One region of the Pseudomonas sp. TE4620 genome, then DNA from elsewhere that is predicted to be linked to it. Evidence: predicted binding sites of a transcription regulator. Region 1 holds the regulator's gene; each other region holds the start of a gene.
The links. The regulator FliA, encoded in region 1, starts transcription of late flagellar genes. The targets are predictions, from matches to a motif close to CTAAAGTTTNNNNNNNNNNNGCCGNTAA.

Region 1 (3,272 bases):
AAAGGTGGCGTTGGCAAGACTAACGTGTCAGTGAACCTGTCATTGGCGCTGGCTGAGCTTGGCCGTCGGGTCATGCTGCTGGACGCCGACCTGGGCCTGGCCAACGTTGATGTGCTGCTGGGCCTGACGCCCAAGCGCACCCTGGCCGATGTCATTGAAGGCCGTTGCGAACTGCGCGACGTGCTGCTGCAAGGCCCCGGCGGTGTGCGCATCGTGCCGGCGGCCTCGGGCACGCAGAGCATGGTGCACCTGGCTCCGGCCCAGCACGCCGGCCTGATCCAGGCCTTCAGCGAGATCGGCGACAACCTCGATGTGCTGGTGATCGACACCGCTGCAGGTATCGGTGACTCGGTAGTCAGTTTTGTCCGCGCCGCCCAGGAAGTGCTGCTGGTGGTGTGCGACGAGCCCACTTCGATCACTGACGCCTACGCGCTGATCAAGCTGCTCAACCGCGATTACGGCATGAACCGCTTCCGCGTCCTCGCCAACATGGCCCAGAGCCCTCAGGAAGGGCGCAACCTGTTCGCCAAGTTGACCAAGGTCACTGATCGCTTCCTCGATGTCGCCCTACAATACGTCGGTGCGGTGCCTTACGACGAATGTGTGCGCAAGGCGGTGCAGAAGCAGCGAGCGGTCTATGAAGCCTTCCCGCGTTCCAAGTGCGCGCTGGCATTCAAGGCCATTGCCCAGAAGGTCGATAGCTGGCCGCTGCCTGCCAACCCACGGGGGCACCTGGAGTTCTTCGTCGAGCGCCTGGTGCAACCGACGAGTGCGGGTCCGGTGCTATGAACGCCAGTGGTTATCGGATGTACAGCAAGGCTTCGCGTGACGCCCAGTACGAACTGATCGAGCGTTACGCGCCGCTGGTCAAGCGCATCGCCTACCACTTGCTGGCACGTCTGCCGGCCAGTGTGCAGGTGGAGGACCTGATCCAGGCCGGGATGATCGGCCTGCTCGAAGTCGCCAACAAGTATGACGCCAGCAAGGGGGCCAGTTTCGAGACCTACGCCGGCATCCGCATCCGTGGCGCCATGCTCGATGAAGTGCGCAAGGGCGACTGGGCGCCGCGTTCGGTACACCGCAATACCCGCATGGTCAGTGACGCGATTCGTGCAATTGAAGCAAAAACCGGCCGTGACGCTAAAGATCACGAGGTTGCTGCCGAACTTCAATTGAGTCTCGATGATTATTACGGGATTTTGAATGACACCCTGGGCAGCCGCCTGTTCAGTTTCGACGACCTGTTGCAGGACGGCGAACATGAAGGCCTGCACGAGGACGGTGCCAGTGCCCAGCTCGAGCCTTCGCGCGATCTGGAAGACGAGCGTTTTCAGGCAGCCCTGGCCGATGCCATCGCCAACCTGCCGGAACGCGAGCGTCTGGTCCTGGCGCTGTACTACGACGAAGAGCTCAACCTCAAGGAGATCGGTGAGGTCCTGGGGGTGAGCGAGTCGCGTGTCAGCCAGTTGCACAGCCAGTGCGCGGCACGTTTGCGTGGTCGCCTGGGGGAATGGCGGGCGCGTTGAACGCAGGTTCGATGCAGTCGTGAAATGTAGTGCCGAATTGATTGAATGCGCGTTCCGCGCTGAACGCGTTAAAGACTGCTTGGAGGTCTAATTGAACAAAGACATGAAAATCCTCATCGTGGACGACTTTTCGACGATGCGGCGGATCATCAAGAACCTGTTGCGTGATCTGGGCTTTACCAACACCCAGGAAGCCGACGACGGCAACACCGCACTGCCGATGCTCGAAAGCGGTCATTTCGACTTTCTGGTGACCGACTGGAACATGCCTGGCATGTCCGGTATCGACCTGCTGCGCAAAGTGCGTGCCGATGAGCGCCTCAAGCACCTGCCGGTGCTGATGGTGACTGCCGAAGCCAAGCGCGAGCAGATCATCGAAGCCGCCCAGGCCGGGGTCAACGGCTACGTGGTCAAGCCGTTCACCGCCCAGGTGCTGAAAGAAAAGATCGAAAAGATCTTCGAGCGCGTCAATAGCTGAGGTACGCCACGGGGGCGCTATGGAGCAAACACAATCATCCTTGGGCGAGTTTGAGTCGACACTCAAGAAACACGCCCGGGAACTGGTCGACAGCCTTGAACGAGGCAAGTTCGGCGACGCGGTGCAACTGATCCATCAGCTGAACCAGACCCGTGACCTTGGCCTGTATCAGGAAGTCGGCAAACTCACCCGCGAGCTGCACAGCGCGATCGTCAGTTTCCAGATCGACCCGCACATGCCGCAAGCCGAGGAAGTGTCGCAGATCACCGATGCGACCGAACGCCTGTCCTACGTGGTCAAGCTGACCGAGGGCGCGGCCAACCGCACCATGGACCTGGTCGAAGCCAGCACGCCGGTACTCAACGAACTGAGCGACGAGGCCAAGGCGCTGAGTGTCGACTGGCAGCGCTTCATGCGCCGCGAAGTGGCGGCACCGGAGTTCCGTGAGCTGGCCAAGCGTGTCGACAGTTTCCTGACGCGCAGCGAGGAGGGCAACCGCAAGGTCGCCAGCCACCTCAATGACATTCTTCTGGCTCAGGACTACCAAGACCTGACCGGCCAGGTGATCAAACGCGTCACGGCGCTGGTCACCGAAGTAGAAAGCAATCTGCTCAAGCTCGTGCTGATGGCAAGTCAAGTTGACCGTTTTGCCGGTATCGAACATGACCACCAGCAGCTGCGCGCTGAAAAAGATCAAGAAAAACATCCGACTCGGGGTGAAGGTCCGCAGATTCATGCCGATAAGCGTGAAGACGTTGTGTCCGGTCAGGACGATGTCGACGATCTGCTGTCCAGTCTGGGTTTTTAGGGAGCACGTTTAATGAGCTTCGGCGCCGATGAAGAAATCCTTCAGGATTTCCTGGTAGAAGCCGGCGAAATTCTTGAGCAACTGTCCGAGCAATTGGTCGAGCTGGAAAGCCGACCGGATGATGCCGACCTGCTCAATGCGATCTTTCGCGGTTTTCACACTGTAAAAGGGGGCGCCGGCTTCCTCCAGCTCAACGAGCTGGTGGAGTGCTGCCATATCGCCGAAAACGTGTTCGACATCCTGCGCAAGGGTGCCCGACGCGTCGACTCCGAACTGATGGACGTGGTCCTGGAAGCCCTGGACACGGTCAACAGCATGTTCGGCCAGGTTCGCGAGCGCAGCGACATCACCCCGGCGACCCCAGAGCTGCTGGCGGCGCTGTCGCGCCTGGCCGAGCCTGCCGGGGAAGACGAAGCACCAGCCCCTGCCGCTGAGCCCGAGGTGCTTGAAGCACCGGCGG
Region 2 (3,272 bases), 470 kb from region 1:
CGGCAGGTCAGACTTTGAACCGCGACACGCCGCCACGCAGGCCGGTGGCCACCTGGCTCAGTTCGTCAATGGCAAAGCTGGCCTGGCGCAACGATTCGACCGTCTGGCTGCTGGCATCGCCCAACTGCGCCAGGGCATGGTTGATCTGTTCGGCGCCGGTGGCCTGGGCCTGCATGCCTTCATTGACCATCAACACCCGCGGCGCCAGGGCCTGGACCTGGTGAATGATCTGGGTCAGTTGCTCGCCGACCTGCTGCACCTCGAACATGCCGCGGCGTACTTCTTCGGAGAACTTGTCCATGCCCATGACCCCGGCCGACACCGCCGACTGGATCTCGCGAACCATCTGCTCGATGTCGTAGGTAGCCACGGCAGTCTGGTCGGCCAGGCGCCGCACTTCAGTGGCGACCACGGCGAAACCACGGCCGTACTCACCGGCTTTTTCCGCCTCGATGGCGGCGTTGAGCGACAGCAGGTTGGTCTGGTCGGCGACCTTGACGATGGTCACCACCACCTGGTTGATGTTGCCGGCCTTCTCGTTGAGGATCGCCAGCTTGTTGTTGACCAGATCGGCCGCGCCCATCACCTGGTGCATGGTCTCTTCCATGCGCGCCAGGCCCTGCTGGCCGGAGCCGGCCAGGATCGAGGCCTGGTCGGCGGCCGAGGTCACTTCGGTCATGGTCCGCACCAGGTCGCGGGAAGTCGCGGCGATTTCCCGCGAAGTGGCGCCGATTTCGGTGGTGGTGGCGGCGGTCTCGGTGGCGGTGGCCTGTTGCTGCTTGGAGGTGGCGGCAATCTCGGTCACCGAAGTGGTGACCTGCACCGAGGAGCGCTGGGCCTGGGACACCAGGTTGGTCAGTTCGCCCATCATTTCGTTGAAGCCGGTTTCCACCGCGCCGAACTCATCCTTGCGGTCCAGGTTCAGGCGCACGCTGAGGTCGCCGCCGCTGAGCTTGTCCAGGGCATGGACGATACGCTGCATCGGTGCGGTGATGGCGCGCATCAGCACCAGGCCGCAGATGGTTGCGGCGACAATCGCCAGCAACAGCGAGACGATCATGCTGAACTTGGCCGTGGCCACGGCGCTGACGATGGAGTCGGTGGCGGATTCGGCCGAATGACGGTTGCGCTCGATCACCCCGTTCAGGTGCTTGCGGCCATCGACCCAGGCCGGGGTCAGCACCTCGGCGAGCAGGCGCTGGGCTTCGGGGTAATCCTTCTTGCGGTAGGCCTCCAGGACGCTATCCACCGCTTTCAGGTAGCCCGCTTCGAGCTGGCCGAACTGGTCGAAGCTGGCCTGGTCGTCCTTCTCGCGAATGGTCGCCTGGTAGCTGGCCATGTGCTGTTTGAGGCGCTCTTCAAAGCCCTTGTACAGCTCCATGTCGGCCGAGGTGAGCTCGCGGTGGTCGCTCAGGCCCACCAGCTGCTGGGTCAGTACATAGCTGTCGACCCAGGCGCTGCGGATCATGGAGCTGTAGTAGACCCCGGGGATGCTGTCGGTTCGCACCGCTTCCTCGCCGGACTCTATGGCCACCAGTCGCGAATAGGCAGCGACCACCATCAGCGACATGATGGCGATAATCACGGCGAAGCTCGCCAGGATCCGTTGGCGCAAGGTCCAGTTTTTCACAGTCAGCCCTCAAGTGTTCTACGCGAGCAGGAAAAATGGGCAGAGTATAGCCCAGCGGCTGCGCGCTTTTGCGGCTGACTTAACGGCTGGATCGGGCCAAACGGGCTAGATACTGGCCATTAGCCCGGTTTCATTGACTGGCAGCAAGTTTTACCTGGTTTTCCAGCTCGCTCTTGAGCGCCGGGTCAAGCTTGAGCTGGCGCGCCAGTTCGTCCAGGTAGGCACGCTCCATGAAATGCTCCTCGTCCACCAGCATGACACTGGCGATGTACATTTCGGCGGCCATTTCCGGGGTGCTGGCGGCGCGGGCGACGTCGGCCGGGTCCAGCGGTTTGTTCAGCTCGGCGTGCAGCCAGTGTTGCAGTTCCTGGTCGCTGGACAGCTTGACGAATTCGCCCTCGATCAGCGCCCGCTCGCGGTCATCGACATGGCCATCGGACTTGGCCGCTGCCACCAGCGCCTTGAGGATCGCCTGGCTGTGCTGCTCGACCTGGGCCGGCGGCAGGCGGTCGAGGGTTTGCGGCTCACCCTGCACCGCAGTGCCCTGCTTGGCCTGCCAGTTGCCGTAGGCCTTGTAGGCGATCACCCCGAGGGCCGCCAGGCCGCCGTAGGTCAGGGCCTTGCCGCCGTACTTGCGAGCCTTTTTGTTGCCCATCAGCAAGCCCATCGCCCCTGCTGCCAGAGCACCGCCGCCGGCACCGGAGAGCAGGCTGCCCAGGCCACCACCGCCCTTGCCGCCGAGCAGGTCGCCAAGGCCGCCGGATTTGCCGGCAGGGCTTTTGCCGCCCTGGTTCTGCAGCAGGTCCTGGCCGGATTTGAGCAGTTGATCAAGCAAGCCGCGGGTGTTCATGGGGCATCTCCATGGGGAGGAAAGAAGCCCAAAGAGTACTGCCGCAGGCTGAAGCGAAGCTGAATGCATTTGCTTCCAGATGTTGCCTACGCTTAAACCAGCTATACCTGCACTTTCACCGCCCCGAGATAATTCCAACAAGAGGGAACACCATGTTCGTGCACAAGACCGCCACGCTCTGCGCCCTGAGCACCGCCCTGCTGGCCAGCGCCAGCCTGCAGGCCGCCGAACCCCTGAAAGCCGTGGGCGCCGGCGAAGGCCAGCTGGATATCGTCGCCTGGCCGGGTTACATCGAGCGCGGTGAAAGCGACAAGGCCTACGACTGGGTGACCGGCTTCGAGAAGGACACCGGCTGCAAGGTCAGCGTCAAGACCGCCGCCACCTCCGACGAGATGGTCAGCCTGATGACCAAGGGCGGTTACGACCTGGTCACCGCCTCCGGTGACGCCTCGCTGCGCCTGATCGCCGGCAAGCGCGTGCAGCCGATCAACACCGCGCTGATCCCCAACTGGAAGAACCTCGACCCGCGGCTCAAGGACGGCGCCTGGTACGTGGTCAACCAACAGGTGTACGGCACGCCCTACCAATGGGGTCCGAACGTGCTGCTGTACAACACCGAGGTGTTCAAGCAGGCGCCGACCAGCTGGAGCGTGGTTTTCGAGCCGCAGGAGCTGCCCGACGGCAAGCCCAACAAGGGCCGGGTGCAGGCCTACGACGGGCCGATCTACATCGCCGATGCGGCGCTGTACCTGAAGTCGGCCAAACCTGAACTGGGCATCCACAACCCCTATG
Region 3 (3,272 bases), 4.5 Mb from region 1:
GACCACCTGCTGGCCCTGCGCTGCCAGGTTGCGCGCGTCGCTGGAATGTTGCGAGGCGAGGGCGGCGTTCTGGGCGATTTCCTGGGCAGCGGCGCCGAGCTGGTTGATCGCCGCAGCGACGCTGCTGGTGCGGCTCGACTGCTGGTCGGCATTGTGGATCGAGGCGTTCGAGGCACTGACCACGCGCAGCGCCACTTCGTTGACCTGGCCGGTGGCCGAGGCCACTTCGCGGATCGACTCGTGAATACGCTCGACAAAACGGTTGAACGATTGGCCGAGGCTACCGAATTCGTCCTGGCCATGAATGCGCAGGCGCCGGGTCAGGTCGCCTTCGCCTTCGGCGATGTCGTGCATGGCCCGGCCCATCACGTGCAGCGGCTCCATCAGCACACGAATCAGCACGCCGAGCAGGGCGATGATGATCAGCACGGCAATCACCGTGGCCACCACTGCAGAAGTGCGCAGTTCGCTGAGCATGGCGAAGGCGAAATCCTGGTCGAGCTCCAGCGCCACGTACCAGTCCGCCGACGCCACGCCGTTGACCTTGGTGAAGGTGATGAACTGCTTGTGGCCGTTGAGCTCGGCTTCTTTCAGGCCGCTGCCGACCTGCGGGGTGTCTTGCGGGTAGGCGTCGCTGAGGTCCTTCAGCACCAGGTCGGCTTTCGGGTGGACGAGGATCTTGCCCGCGCCGTTGACGATGAAGGCCTGGCCGTGGCCGTCGAAGTTCAGCGCGTTGATGATCGCGCTGATGCTATCCAGATCGGTGTCGACGCCGTTGACGCCGATCAGCCGGCCCTGGTGCTGCACCGGGGTGGCCAGGGTGATCACCAGCTTGTTGGCCGAAGCGGAAATGTACGGCTCGGTAATGATGGTCTGGCCGGCGCTGGTGGCGGCCTTGTACCAGCCGCGCACCCGCGGGTCGTAGTCGGCTGCGCGATTGCCCAGCGGCACCGACTGCATGTAGCCGTCCTGGCCACCGAAGTAGGTCAGCAAAAAATTGCTGCCGTACACCGGCAAGCTCAGGCTGCGGGTCAGGCTGTCCTTGCTGGCGCCATCGATGGCGACTTGCTGGGACAGCGACTGCAGCAGCTGCATGCGGCTTTGCAGCCAGGTCTGGATATTGCTGCTGGTCAGGCTGCCGAGCTCCTGCATCGAGGCTTCGGTGTTGCTGCGCAGGGTCTGGCGCTGGCGGTAATCGTTGAACAGGATGAAACAGGTGAAGGCGACAGCGACCACCAGGGCGGCGGCGAGCAGAATCTTGTGGCTGAACTTCAGGTTTTTTGTCATTGCGAGGTCTGTCTGCACAAGGCGGGTCAACGGGTGGGGCGCGGCAATCGGTCGCAGCGCCTTCCTGTGTCGTCCGTTATGGGCAAAAGATTAATCGCAGAACTCACCAGTCGACCAATGGCGGGGCTTTGACGCCAACAAAACCTGGGCGCTCGGGAACCGGATGAGCTTTTTCCCTTCTAAGCTGTCGGTAGGCCACCGCGCCTGCACCCTCATGTCCAGGAGTGACCCTTCATGTCGTTGCGTTCCCTCGCCCTGCTGTCCTTGTGCGTGTTCCTCACTGCGTGCAACAAGATCAACCAGGAAAACTATTCACAGCTCAAGTCCGGGATGGCCAAGGCCGAGGTCGAAAAACTGCTCGGCGCGCCGACCGATTGCTCGGGCGCCCTGGGCATGTCCAGCTGCACCTGGGGCGACCAGAAGACCTTTATCAGTGTCCAGTACGCCGGTGACAAAGTGCTGATGTATTCCGGGCAGGGCCTCAAATGAAGCGGTTGCATCTGCTGCTGGCGCTGTGCGCCGGGTTGATCCTCGGCGGCTGTGCCAGCACCGGCGCAGGCTCGCTGGAGCCCAAGACTGCCGGCAGCGTCGACCTCAAGCGCTACCAGGGCAAGTGGTATGAACTGGCGCGGCTGCCGATGTTCTTCCAGCGCGACTGCGCCCAGTCCGAGGCTCATTACAACCTCAAGCCGGACGGTAATGTCGGGGTGCTCAACCGCTGTCAGACCCTGCAAGGTGAATGGCAGGAGGCCAGCGGCACGGCCACTGCGCAGGTGCCGGGCAAGACCGACAAGCTCTGGGTGGAGTTCGACAACTGGTTCTCGACCTTGCTGCCTGGGGTCGCCAAGGGCAACTACTGGATCCTTTACGTCGACGACAAGTACCAGACCGCGCTGGTCGGCAATCCGGATCGCAAGTACCTGTGGATACTTTCGCGCACCCCGACCATTCCGGCGTTGCAGCGCGAAAGCCTGCTGGCCAAGGCGCGCCAGCAAGGCTACGACACCCAGCGGCTGATCTGGCGGGTAACGGACAAGGACATGGCGGCGCACAAGCCTTGATACCCAAATCGCTGGCAAGCCAACTCCGACAGTGTAGGAGCGGGCTCGCCCCGCGATGGCGTAATCAGCCCAACAGGCTGCGCAGCACCCCGGCAAATTCCCGTGCGCTGTCTTCTTCCTGGGCATGGCGACCCTGGCGCACGACCCACTGGCCGTTGACCATCACATCGCGCACCTGACGGTCACCGCCGGCAAACAGCCAGCGGTTGAGAATGCCGTCTTCACTGGCTGTCGCCAGGTACGGGTCGTTGCCATCGAGCACCAGCCAGTCCGCGCGCTTGCCCACCGCCAGTTCGCCAATCGGCTGGCCCATGGCCTGGGCGCCGCCACTCAGGGCGGCGTCGTACAGGGTGCGCCCGACCATCGGCTGATCGCCGCGGTACAGGCGGTTACGGCGCTGGTCACGCAAACGCTGGCCATATTCCAGCCAGCGCAATTCCTCTACCACGCTCAATGACACATGGCTGTCCGAACCAATCCCCAGGCGCCCGCCGCAGGCCAGGTAATCCACGGCCGGGAAGATGCCGTCGCCCAGGTTCGCCTCGGTGGTCAGGCACAAGCCGGCGACCGCGCCGCTGCGGGCCATCAACTCGACTTCGTCGGGCTCGGCATGGGTGGCGTGCACCAGGCACCAGCGCTGATTTACTTCGGTGTTCTCGTAGAGCCACTGCAACGGCCGGCGCCCGCTCCAGGCCAGGCAGTCGTCAACTTCTTTCTGTTGCTCGGCGATATGGATGTGCACCGGACAGGCCTTGTCGCTGGCAGCCATGACCTCGGCGATCTGCTCCGGAGTCACCGCGCGCAACGAATGGAAACACAGGCCCAGGGCCTGCGCCGGCTGCTCGGCGAGCAGCGGTGCCAGGCGTGCCTGCAGGTTCAGGTACTGTTCGGTGCTGTTGATAAAGCGCCGCTGGCCTTCGTTCG

Region 2: a site for FliA is predicted at 1,710-1,737, ahead of ACZ9A3_RS02400 (methyl-accepting chemotaxis protein). Genes of this name have one in related genera too.
Region 3: a site for FliA is predicted at 1,354-1,381, ahead of ACZ9A3_RS25635 (methyl-accepting chemotaxis protein). Genes of this name have one in related genera too.

What each region holds. Positions count from the first base shown of each region.
Region 1 is NZ_JBWBQO010000001.1:979,863-983,134, forward strand. Features, by position in the region: gene fleN (flagellar synthesis regulator FleN) at 1-789, shown strand, start outside; gene fliA (RNA polymerase sigma factor FliA) at 786-1,526, shown strand; gene ACZ9A3_RS04695 (chemotaxis response regulator CheY) at 1,630-2,004, shown strand; gene ACZ9A3_RS04700 (protein phosphatase CheZ) at 2,024-2,812, shown strand; gene ACZ9A3_RS04705 (chemotaxis protein CheA) at 2,825-3,272, shown strand, end outside.
Region 2 is NZ_JBWBQO010000001.1:510,380-513,651, reverse strand. Features, by position in the region: gene ACZ9A3_RS02400 (methyl-accepting chemotaxis protein) at 8-1,630, opposite strand; gene ACZ9A3_RS02395 (tellurite resistance TerB family protein) at 1,761-2,480, opposite strand; gene ydcS (putative ABC transporter substrate-binding protein YdcS) at 2,633-3,272, shown strand, end outside.
Region 3 is NZ_JBWBQO010000001.1:5,526,430-5,529,701, forward strand. Features, by position in the region: gene ACZ9A3_RS25635 (methyl-accepting chemotaxis protein) at 1-1,287, opposite strand, end outside; gene ACZ9A3_RS25640 (outer membrane protein assembly factor BamE) at 1,522-1,776, shown strand; gene ACZ9A3_RS25645 (lipocalin family protein) at 1,773-2,348, shown strand; gene ACZ9A3_RS25650 (formimidoylglutamate deiminase) at 2,413-3,272, opposite strand, start outside.